Regions from separate parts of the Carboxydocella sp. JDF658 genome, predicted to be linked through region 1. Evidence: riboswitches for the same ligand, from Rfam matches in the RefSeq annotation. Region 1 holds a riboswitch; the other holds the start of a gene.
What was found. Region 1 has a riboswitch for S-adenosylmethionine ahead of JDF658_RS07020 (PLP-dependent aspartate aminotransferase family protein). Riboswitches for the same ligand answer to the same signal wherever they lie in the genome.
Positions count from the first base shown of each region.

Region 2: another riboswitch for S-adenosylmethionine. It lies ahead of JDF658_RS04485 (methionine ABC transporter ATP-binding protein); the one in region 1 lies ahead of JDF658_RS07020 (PLP-dependent aspartate aminotransferase family protein).

Region 1 is NZ_BDLR01000034.1:21,737-27,376, reverse strand. It holds gene JDF658_RS07025 (PLP-dependent aspartate aminotransferase family protein) at 1-263, opposite strand, end outside; gene JDF658_RS07020 (PLP-dependent aspartate aminotransferase family protein) at 267-1,415, opposite strand; SAM riboswitch class I at 1,497-1,588, opposite strand; tRNA gene JDF658_RS07015 (tRNA-Glu) at 1,790-1,865, shown strand; tRNA gene JDF658_RS07010 (tRNA-Val) at 1,870-1,945, shown strand; tRNA gene JDF658_RS07005 (tRNA-Asp) at 1,951-2,029, shown strand; tRNA gene JDF658_RS07000 (tRNA-Gln) at 2,037-2,111, shown strand; tRNA gene JDF658_RS06995 (tRNA-Lys) at 2,122-2,197, shown strand; tRNA gene JDF658_RS06990 (tRNA-Gly) at 2,378-2,452, shown strand; tRNA gene JDF658_RS06985 (tRNA-Arg) at 2,461-2,537, shown strand; tRNA gene JDF658_RS06980 (tRNA-Trp) at 2,545-2,620, shown strand; tRNA gene JDF658_RS06975 (tRNA-Arg) at 2,644-2,720, shown strand; tRNA gene JDF658_RS06970 (tRNA-His) at 2,731-2,806, shown strand; gene ald (alanine dehydrogenase) at 2,901-4,031, opposite strand; gene JDF658_RS06960 (sigma-54-dependent Fis family transcriptional regulator) at 4,187-5,640, opposite strand, start outside.
Region 2 is NZ_BDLR01000023.1:70,316-75,955, reverse strand. It holds gene eam (glutamate 2,3-aminomutase) at 1-1,143, shown strand, start outside; SAM riboswitch class I at 1,214-1,320, shown strand; gene JDF658_RS04485 (methionine ABC transporter ATP-binding protein) at 1,384-2,412, shown strand; gene JDF658_RS04480 (methionine ABC transporter permease) at 2,402-3,061, shown strand; gene JDF658_RS04475 (MetQ/NlpA family ABC transporter substrate-binding protein) at 3,075-3,917, shown strand; gene pyrE (orotate phosphoribosyltransferase) at 3,951-4,532, opposite strand; gene pyrF (orotidine-5'-phosphate decarboxylase) at 4,534-5,262, opposite strand; gene JDF658_RS04460 (dihydroorotate dehydrogenase) at 5,262-5,640, opposite strand, start outside.

The DNA.
Region 1 (5,640 bases):
AAACAGAGAGCTGTAGAGATAGCCGCCATCCCGGAGCTGAAAGCAAAACCGTATTTACCCCCTTCCAGTCTGGCAATAGCCTGTTCCAGAGCTTCCCGGGTAGGGTTCTGGCCCCGGCTGTATTCATAGGGTTTGCGAGCAGGCAATTCCTCCTGGTCAAAGGTACTGGTGAGATAAACAGGGACATTTACGGCACCTGTATGTTTATCACCCCGCGGACCCGCATGAACGTAAAGACTTTTTTCCTTTAAATCGCGTTCCATTTTCTATACCTCCCCGCCTAGAGCTTGTTCCAGATCTGCCAGCAAATCTTCCAGATGCTCCAGGCCAACTGATAAGCGCAACAAACAATCAGTAATACCCCTATTCCTTCTCTCTGTTTCCGGGATATCCGCATGGGTCTGGGTTTCAGGATAAGTCAACAGCGATTCTACTCCGCCTAAGCTTTCCGCAAACGAAATAAGTCTGATTTTGCTTAAGACCTCTAATGCCAGCTCCTTTGATTCCACTTCAAAAGACACCATAGCTCCTGGCCCGCTGGCCTGAGCAAAATGCCACTCTCTTCCCGGATGCTCTGCCAGGCCAGGATACCAGACTTTTCTTACCCTCGGGTGTTTATTTAAATAAGAAGCTATTCCGGCTGCATTTTGCTCCTGACGTTCCAGCCGTACCGCCAGAGTCTTCAGGCCGCGCAGCAACAACCAGCTATCCTGTGGTCCCAGTATAGCTCCGCAGGCATTCTGATAAAAATACACCCGTTCCGCCAGCTCAGGGTCCTTGACTGCGACCAGGCCTGCAATCAAATCATTGTGCCCACCCAGATATTTGCTGGCACTATGAATAACGATATCCGCCCCCAGCAATAGGGGACGCTGGCGCAGGGGAGTCATAAAAGTATTATCTACTAGCAATAATAATTGATGCCGCTGGCAGAATTGGGCCAGGCGGGATAATGGATAGATTTTCATCAACGGATTAGTAGGGGTTTCAATAAATACCGCCTTTACATCCTGACCTGCATAGTTTTCCCAGTCCGCCTCGCTGGTATTACTGAAATCCAGATAGGTAAAGGCCAGTCCGAGAGGACGCAGGATCTGTTCAAACAGACGATAGGTACCGCCATATAAATCATCACAAACCAGGATTCTATCTCCTGGCTTAAATATTTGAAAGACTGCTGTCAAAGCCGCCATGCCGGAACTAAAGGCAAAACCTCTACACCCGCCCTCTAAAGCGGCAATAGCTTCTTCCAGCACCTGCCGGGTAGGGTTGCCGGAACGGGAATAGTCAAAACCGGTAGATTGCCCTGGGGCAGGATGAGCAAAAGTGGCCGTTTGATAGATAGGCATGGTAATACTGCCTGTCCCCTGATCCTTGCGAACCCCTAGCTGAGCCAGAATAGTTTCCAGCTGCATTTCCTTCTACCTCCTCCATTTACTTTATCCTTTTGGATAAGAAAAAAACCTGCCCAAGGCAGGTCTTGTTTGCACAAAACCGCCTTATCTACAGGAATTGGCACCAGGACGCTGGTTTACCAGCCGGTTGCCGGGTTTCATCGGGCCAGTCCCTCCACCACTCTTGATAAGGTCGTCTTCTTAATTTTAAGTTTTCCCATCGGATTTGTCAATAAAAGTTTCTGCAAAAATTTTTTGTACCGAGGAATATTCCATTGTATTTCGGAGAAAATATAAGAATGTCGGGAATAAACTATTAAAATCGAATCTACTTGCCATTGCAGAGTGGGCCGGAATGCGATAAACTATCAAATGTCGCTGACGAGTTCGGTAACGGCCCCTTGGTCAAGTGGTCTAAGACACCGCCCTTTCACGGCGGTAACACGGGTTCGAATCCCGTAGGGGTCACCATCATGGGCGATTAGCTCAGCTGGGAGAGCACCTGCCTTACAAGCAGGGGGTCGGCAGTTCGATCCTGTCATCGCCCACCATACGCGGAGCAGTGGTCTAGCCTGGTCTAGGATGCCTGCCTGTCACGCAGGAGGTCGCGGGTTCGAATCCCGTCTGCTCCGCCATCTCCGCTGGGGTGTAGCCAAGCGGTAAGGCAGCGGACTTTGACTCCGCCATGCGTTGGTTCGAATCCAGCCACCCCAGCCATTTCCAATGTGAGCCATTAGCTCAGTAGGTAGAGCACCTGACTTTTAATCAGGGTGTCGCTGGTTCGAGTCCAGCATGGCTCACCACTATTCGAAGTTCGAGGTGCGAGGTTCGAAATCGTCAGCTTGCTCATTGAGCTTGATTAGAAACGAGCAGTACAAGGAAGCTGGAGCGAGGCACCGGAGGCGTACTGGAGGTACGTCGAGGATGCCGCAGCGACAGCTGACGCAGTAATGCGAAGTTTATAATCAAGCGAACTATATAATGCGGAAGTGGCTCAGTGGTAGAGCATCGCCTTGCCAAGGCGAGGGTCGCGGGTTCGAATCCCGTCTTCCGCTCCATACAACATGCGCCCGTAGCTCAGCTGGATAGAGTAACAGACTACGAATCTGGTGGTCGCAGGTTCGAATCCTGCCGGGCGCGCCATTTATGTAGGGGAGTAGCTCAATTGGTAGAGCGGCGGTCTCCAAAACCGTAGGTTGCGGGTTCGAGTCCTGTCTCCCCTGCCATTTATTTTATTTGCATATAGACTGCGCCCGTAGCTCAGCTGGATAGAGCATCTGCCTTCTAAGCAGAGTGTCGCAGGTTCGAGTCCTGCCGGGCGCGCCATTTATTTATGGTGACCGTCGCCAAGTGGTTAAGGCACAGGGTTGTGGCCCCTGCATGCGTGGGTTCGACTCCCATCGGTCACCCCATATACGAAGTTCGAGGTTCGAAGTTGGAGGTTCGAACCTTTTTAATGCGAATCCTAAAGCCCCCATCCGCAGGGATGGGGGCTGTTATTTTTCATTAGAGTTGTACGCCAGGTAAGACTTCGGTCAAAGGTGTATAGGGCAGATCCAGAGCCTCAGCTACTGCCTGATAGGTCAGCTTACCATCGACAGTATTAACTCCACGGGCCAGAGGCTTGCTTTCCCGTACAGCTTTTTCCCAGCCTTTGTTGGCCAGTTCCAGAGCATACGGCAAGGTAACATTGGTCAGGGCAAAAGTAGAAGTTCGGGCCACAGCACCAGGCATGTTAGCTACAGCATAGTGAATCACACCGTGTTTTTCGTAAACCGGATCACTGTGAGTTGTTACCCGGTCAATAGTTTCTACTGAACCACCCTGGTCAATGGCTACGTCGACGATTACGGAACCGGGTTTCATTTGCTTGACCATTTCTTCGGTAACCAGTTTGGGCGCCCTTGCTCCCGGAATCAGAACCGCCCCGATGAGCAGGTCAGCAAAACGCACAGCCCGTTCGATGTTGTAGGAGTTAGACATCAGGGTTTTAATGCGGCCACCGAAAATATCATCCAGGTAACGGAGACGGTCAGCGCTCTTGTCGATGATGGTTACCTGAGCACCCATACCCATAGCCATCTTGGCAGCATTGGTACCTACCACACCGCCACCGATAATCACTACATCAGCAGCAGGTACCCCGGGCACACCGCCCAGCAGGATACCCTTGCCACCCTGGGGTTTTTCAAGGAAACGGGCACCGATTTGCACTGCCATCCGGCCGGCCACTTCAGACATGGGAGTCAAGAGGGGCAGGGTGTGGTTGTCCAGCTCAACGGTTTCGTAAGCAATGCCCACTACCTTCTTGGCCAGCAGGGCCCGGGTCAGTTCCGGTTCGGGAGCCAGATGCAGATAGGTGAACAAAACCTGGCCTTCTTTGAAAAGGTCATATTCCTGCGGCAGGGGCTCTTTTACCTTCATAATCATATCGGCAGCAGCAAATACTTCCTGAGGAGTGGCCAGAATTTCCGCCCCAGCAGCAATGTATTCTTCGTTGCTAATACCGCTGCCTACACCGGCATTGTTTTCAATTACTACCTTATGCCCGGCAGCTACCATTGCCTGAACACCTGCCGGAGTAATAGCAACCCGGTTTTCATTATTTTTAATCTCTCTGGGTACACCAATAATCATAAAAAACATACCTCCCTTGAATTTCTGCACCATCTACTATTGCAAAAATTGTGCCGATTTGTCGAATAGCTTATTAATAAGGTTCCCGGTTTCCATTCTTTTATTTTGGCAATATTAGTTTCCAATTATGGCAACGAAAATTGCCGATGGCAAGATTAGTTGCCATCGGCCAGCTGATATTTCTTGATTTTATTTTGCAAGGCAGTGTGAGATAGCCCTAGCGCTTTAGCCGCCTGGCGCCCACTTTTATACCGACTGAGGGCCTGACGAATAACTTCTTTCTCCACTTCAGCAACAATTTCAGCCAAAGTGCGCATTTCCCCAAAATTGTTTCTGGGAAGGGTTGAGCGCACTTCCTGATTTCTTTCCAGGAGTATATGCTGTTCCTGCAGACGCGGCCCCGCTGCCAGATTCATAGCCCTTTCAATTACATTTTCCAGCTCGCGGATATTGCCTGGCCAGTCATAACTCTCCAGCCGCTTCAGAGCCTGAGGTTCAATGCCCTGGACATTTTTGTCCAGGCGCTGGTTAAACTTTTCAATAAAGCTTTTCACCAGACCGGGGATATCTTCTTTTCTCTCGCGCAAGGGGGGCAAATATAGAGGGACAACATTTAAACGGTAGTAAAGGTCTTCCCGAAAACGTCCATTTCCAATCATTTCCTCCAGGTTGCGATGGGTAGCACAGATGATGCGGACATCTACCGGGATTTCCTCTTGCTCCCCAATTCTTCTCACTCTCCCTTCCTGCAATACTCGCAAAAGCTTGGCCTGCAGATGGGGAGATAGTTCACCGATTTCATCAAGAAAAAGGGTACCCTGATGTGCAAATTCGAATAGCCCCTGTTTACCGCCTTTTTTGGCCCCGGTAAAAGCTCCTTCGCCATAGCCAAACAATTCCGCCTCCAGCAGGGAGTCAGGCAGGGCAGCGCAGTTAATGGGGACAAAGGGCTTGCCCCGCCGCCGGCTGGCCATGTGGATGGCCCGGGCCAGCAGTTCCTTCCCCGTACCGCTCTCTCCCCTGATTAAGATAGTGGAATTGCCTCTGGCTACGGTCTGCGCCAAATCGATTAGGGGGCGCAAGGAGGGACTGGTCTTGAGAATATCTGCAAAAGTGGTCATTGGCGGCTGGGTTACCGAGTAAACCAGCTGTCTGACCTCACTCATATCCTTGATACTGGCTACCACCCCGATAACACGGCCCTTTTCATCTTTAATCGGACGCCCGGTAGTCAGGAAGTGCAATCTCCCCCGCCTGGTATTGAGAATCATTTCTTTATGGGAATAGGGCTGCCCATCCTGCAAGCATTTGAGCATGGGAATATCCGGGCTTAAAATTTCCGCTACCGGTCGGCCCAGAGCTTCCTGCCGCTTAATGCGGAAAATAGTTTCCGCTACCGGATTAATGGTTACGATTTTGCTCTCCTGATCGATAGCCAGAATACCATCACTGATGGAATCCAGCAAGGCCTGTAAGTGCCATTCCCGTTCCTGGTGGGGCATGCGCTCAATCAGTTCGACGTCCTTGACTCCTTCCACCTTATGCAATAGCAGGTTAATCCGGCTGAAATCCAGGCCCGTCGGCAGTTCCGCTTCCATAAACATAACAT
Region 2 (5,640 bases), on a different contig from region 1:
GACCATATTCCAACCGGGTTCACTACTTTTGAACAATTCCTTCAGCAAAAGGAACGTATCCTGACAGCATTTCAAGCTTCAGAACATAACTGGCAGGACTGGAAATGGCAAATCAGTAACCGTATTACTACAGCGGAGCAACTGGCGCAATTTATTCCTTTATCCGAAAAAAAGATAGCTGATTTAAACACCATTGGAAAAAGGTTTCGCTGGGCCATTTCACCATATTACCTGGCTGTAATGGACTGGAACAACCCCGATGATCCGGTGCGTCTGCAAGCCATCCCTCAAATCCAGGAACTGCAGGATGAAAAAGGAGAACTTGATCCCATGGGTGAAGAATACTCTTCCCCTGCTCCCGGCATTACCAGGCGTTATCCTGATCGATTAATTATCAATGTTACCAACCAGTGTGCCATGTACTGCCGGCATTGCCAGCGAAGACGCAATATCGGTACAATCGATCGCCATCTGGCCCTGGATCAGCTGGAACAGGCCCTGGATTACATTCGGAAAAACCCGGAAATCCGGGATGTGCTGATTACCGGCGGTGATGCCCTGTTGCTTTCCGATTCCCGTCTGGACTGGTTATTAACCGAGCTGGATCGGATTCCCCATGTGGAAATCAAGCGCATCGGCACCAGGGCACCGGTAACCCTGCCCCAGCGCATTACTCCAGAGCTGGCCGCTATATTAGAAAAGCATCCGCCTATATATATAAATACCCAGTTCAACCATCCCCGAGAGGTCACCCCTGAAGCTAAACAGGCCATTGACCGCCTGATTAAGGCCGGAGTGGTGCTGGGCAACCAGGCCGTGTTATTAAGGGGTATTAATGATAATCCTCATGTCATGAAAAAGCTGAACCAGGAGTTACTCAAGGTTCGAATCCGTCCCTATTATATCTTCCATCCCAAAAAAGTACTGGGTACAGCTCACTTCAGTGTCCCCATTACCACAGGAATAAAAATTATTGACCAATTGCGAGGCCAAACTTCTGGCCTGGCAGTTCCCCAGTATATCGTAAACGCACCAGGTGGTCTTGGTAAAATCCCTGTTAGTCCTGACTACGCTAAAGTAATAGCCAAAGATCATGCCATTTTACGTACCTGGGAAAATAAATTAATAAAAATTGAGTTTTAACTCTTGACACTTCCTGTAATACCTGATAATTTATTTATCGTTGGCTTACGATAAACGCATAGGGATAAGACTCTTATCCAGAGAGGTGGAGGGACTGGCCCGATGAAACCCGGCAACAGCCGTCTATGAGACGGAAATGTGCCAATTCCTGCAGGCAAACTGCCTGAGAGATAAGAGAGGTAACCTGTATAAAAAGGCACCTCTCGGGTGCCTTTAATTTTTAGCACAGGAGAGGTAGCAATGATCAGAATTACTGAACTAAGTAAAGTTTTTCAAGGCCCCAATGGACCGGTACAAGCCCTGAAAAATATTAACCTGTCTGTATCCAAAGGGGAAATCGCCGGCATCATCGGTTACAGCGGTGCCGGAAAAAGTACACTCATCCGCTGTGTCAACCTGCTGGAAACTCCGACTTCAGGTACCATTGTCGTCGATGGACAGGAGATTACCAGCTTGCGGGGTGAACAGCTGCGCCAGGCCCGGCGCAAAATGGGCATGATTTTTCAGCATTTTAACTTACTTTCTTCTCGTACCGTGCGGGAAAATATCGCCTTCCCCCTGGAAATCGCCGGTGTACCCCGGGCGGAAATCAAAAAGCGCGTCGATGAATTGCTGGAGCTGGTTGGCTTGACCGATCGGGCCGACAACTATCCGGCCCAGCTCAGTGGAGGCCAAAAACAGCGGGTTGGCATCGCCAGGGCTCTGGCCAGCAATCCCAGTGTCCTGTTATGCGATGAGGCAACCTCAGCCTTAGACCCTGCCACCACCCGGTCTATCCTGCAATTATTGCTGGATATCAATCAGCGGCTGGGACTGACCATTTTACTTATCACCCATGAAATGGATGTGATCAAAGAAATCTGTGATACCGTCTATGTCATGGAAGCTGGAGAAATTATCGAATCCGGCCCGGTACTGGATGTGTTTGCCCACCCCACCCGGGAGACCACCAGAGCCTTTATCGAAAGCCTGTATCAGCTGGACCTGCCATCAGACTTCTACCGGCAGATTGTCCACCGGCCCGGTTTTCACCGCCTGGTTCGGCTTGTCTTTACCGGCGTCAATGCCGCTGAACCGATAGTGGCCACCCTGGGGCAAAAATTCGCTGTAACAGTAAATATCATGGCCGGCAATATCGACTATATCAAGGGACAACCCCTGGGCATCCTGACTCTGGACATCAGCGGTGACTCCCTAGAAGTGGAAAAGGCCCTTAGCTACTTACACACAACCGGGCTAAAGGTGGAGGTGCTGGAATATGAGTTCTAATGAATTGCAACTGCTCTGGGTAGGCCTGGGGGAAACCCTGTATATGACCGGCATCGCTCTGGTACTATCCTATATCTTTGGTTTGCCCTTGGGAGTAATCCTGGTAACAACTGAAAAAGGACACATCTGGGAAAGCCCTCTCCTCAACCGGACTCTGGGAGCTATCGTCAATGCCACCCGCTCCATCCCTTTTATTATCCTGCTGGTGGCAGTTATCCCTCTGACCCGGTTACTGGTGGGAACATCTATTGGCACTACTGCTGCCACAGTGCCCCTGGTCATTGGTGCTGTTCCTTTTGTCGGCCGGATGGTCGAAACATCTCTCAAAGAAGTGGACCGCGGCCTGGTGGAAGCAGCTTTAGCCATGGGAGCAACCCCGCTCCAGATAATTTTTAAAGTCCTGTTGCCAGAATCCATCCCTTCACTGATTCTGGGTGCCACCATTACAGCCATTACCCTCATCGGTTATTCAGCCATGGCTGGTTTTGTCGGCGGCGGCGGTCTGGGAGACCTGGCGGTCAAATACGGATATTATCGCTATAAGACCGAGATCATGCTGGCCACCATCGCGGTGCTGGTTATTCTGGTCCAAGTCATTCAAAGTTTTGGCAACTATCTTGCCAAGCTATACAATAAAAAACATAAATAAGGAGGTAACAAAAATGTTCAAACGCAAAGCTCTGACTCTCATCACCGGTCTGGCCCTGCTGGCAGGATTAATCAGCGGCTGTGGCAGCCAGCAGGAAAAGGCAGCTGAACAACCCGCTGCCAAAGAAACAGTAGTACTTAAAGTAGGTGCCACCCCCGTTCCCCACAAGGAAATTCTGGAAGCAGCCAAGCCGCTGCTGGAGAAAAAAGGCATCAAGCTGGAAATTGTGGAGTTTACTGACTACATCTTGCCTAACAAAGCCCTGGCTAATGGTGAATTGGATGCCAATTACTTCCAGCACGTCCCCTATCTGGAGGACTTCAGTAAGGAAAACAAGCTGGATCTGACTTATACCGTCAAAGTTCACTTCGAGCCGATGGGTATCTACCCCGGTAAAGTCAAAGACCTGGCTCAACTGCCGGAAAAGGCCAAAATCGCAGTGCCCAATGACCCCACCAATGAAGCCCGGGCTCTGCTCCTGCTGGAAAAGGCCGGTCTGATCAAAGTCAAGCCCGGAGTAGGCTTAAAGGCCACCAAACAGGACATTATCGAAAACCCCAAACAGCTGGAAATCCAGGAACTGGATGCCGCCCAGATTCCCCGTTCCCTGCCTGATGTGGATCTGGCAGTCATCAATGGTAACTATGCTGTCGAGGCCGGTTTGAACGCCGGTAAGGATGCCCTGGTTTCTGAAGACAAAAACAGTGAGGCTGCCCAAACCTTTGGCAATATTATCGCTGTTCGTAAAGGGGACGAGAACAAGGAAGCTATCAAGGCTCTGGGTGAAGTCCTGCTCAGCCCGGAAATCAAGAAATTCATTGAAGAGAAGTATCAGGGAGCAGTTCTGCCCCTGTAAAGGAAAAGAGGTCCCAAATCCGGGACCTCTCTCTCATTTTAAACCCCGCGAACCCGGTTTGACTGCCGGTTCCCCGGCCTGGCAAAGGGGACAGACTTCCGGTTCCCAGGCCACTGCTGCCACAGTTAGTGCCTTGTAGAGGGGTACGCCAAAATCAGCCCTGCCGTTACTGCGGTCCACCAGAACGGCTACCCCTACCACTTCTCCTCCTGCCGCTTTGACCACATCAATAACCTCTTGAACAGAACCGCCGGTGGTGATAACATCTTCTACCACCAGCACCCGTTCTCCCGGCCTGATGCTGAAATTGCGGCGCAACCGCATTTTCCCCTCTTCCCGTTCCGTGAACAGAGCCCGTTTGCCCAGCTGCCGTCCGATTTCATAAGCTACGATCACTCCACCCATAGCCGGTCCTACTACCACATCTATTTCCGGTTCTTCCCCCAGTTGTTCCACCAGACTGGCACAGATCATGCGGGTATATTCAGGGTATTGTAAAACCTGGGCGCATTGCAGGTAGCGGTCACTGTGTTTTCCTGAGGTCAGCAAAAAATGTCCCTGCAGTAAAGCACCACATTTCTCGAAAATGGCAATCACATCAGCCTGACTTAACATCTCATCTACCTCCCTCTGCTAGAGCCTCAGCCATTTCCTCTGCCACCCGGCGTGCTGCCTCGCGAGGATCAGCACTGCCGGTAATCGGCCGTCCTACCACCAGATAATGGGCCCCTGCCCGCAGAGCCTGGGCCGGGGTCATGATGCGCTGCTGGTCCCCTGCTGCCGCCCAAAGAGGACGGATGCCGGGGATAACAGTAACGAACTCAGGGCCACAGGCTTGCTGTATTAAAGGCAGTTCCCGGGAAGAAGCTACCACGCCATCCAGGCCGCATTGCCTGGCCAGGCGGGCCCAGGCCTGGACGCGCTGGCCGATTTCCTCTTTTTGCCCCAGAGTGGCTTCCCATTCGCTCTGGCTAAAACTGGTCAGGACGGTAACCGCCAGCAACAGTGGCCGCTTGCCTGCTACTGCACCGGCCTGAGCCCCGGCCAGAGCTGCTTTCAGCATGATTGGTCCCCCGGCGGCATGGACATTGAACATCTCCACCCCATAGCTGGTCAGAACCCGGCTGGCCTGTTCCACAGTATTGGGAATATCATGCAGTTTCAGGTCGAGAAAGACTCTGAGGTTATTCTGGCGAAACCAGCTGAGCAACTCAGGGCCACAGCTATAATAAAGCTGCATCCCCACTTTGTACATACCTACATAGTCGGCAGTGAGGCTGACCAGGCGCTGGGCTTCCGCCAGTGTATCTACATCCAGGGCCAGAATCAGTTTTTCCACGGCCATTATTCCTCCTTCCTGTGGGCGGCCCCGATGAGTTCACCCAAATCCCTGACCCCTTCCCGGCGGCAGAACTCCTCGATTTCCGCCAGGATCCGCCAGGGAGCCCGGGGGTCCACCAGGGTAGCAGTACCGATGCTGACCGCACTGGCACCGGCCAGGAAAAATTCGATGGCATCCTCCCCGCTCATAATACCTCCGCCACCGAGCAGAGGCATTTCCGGTAAAGCCTGATGAACCTGCCAGACGCAGCGCAAAGCCACCGGCTTGATGGCCGGTCCGGCCAGACCCCCAAAAATATTGGCCAGTACCGGCCGTCGGCGCCGGATATCAATGGCCATTCCCTGCAAGGTATTGATCAGGGAAAGGGCATCAGCCCCTGCT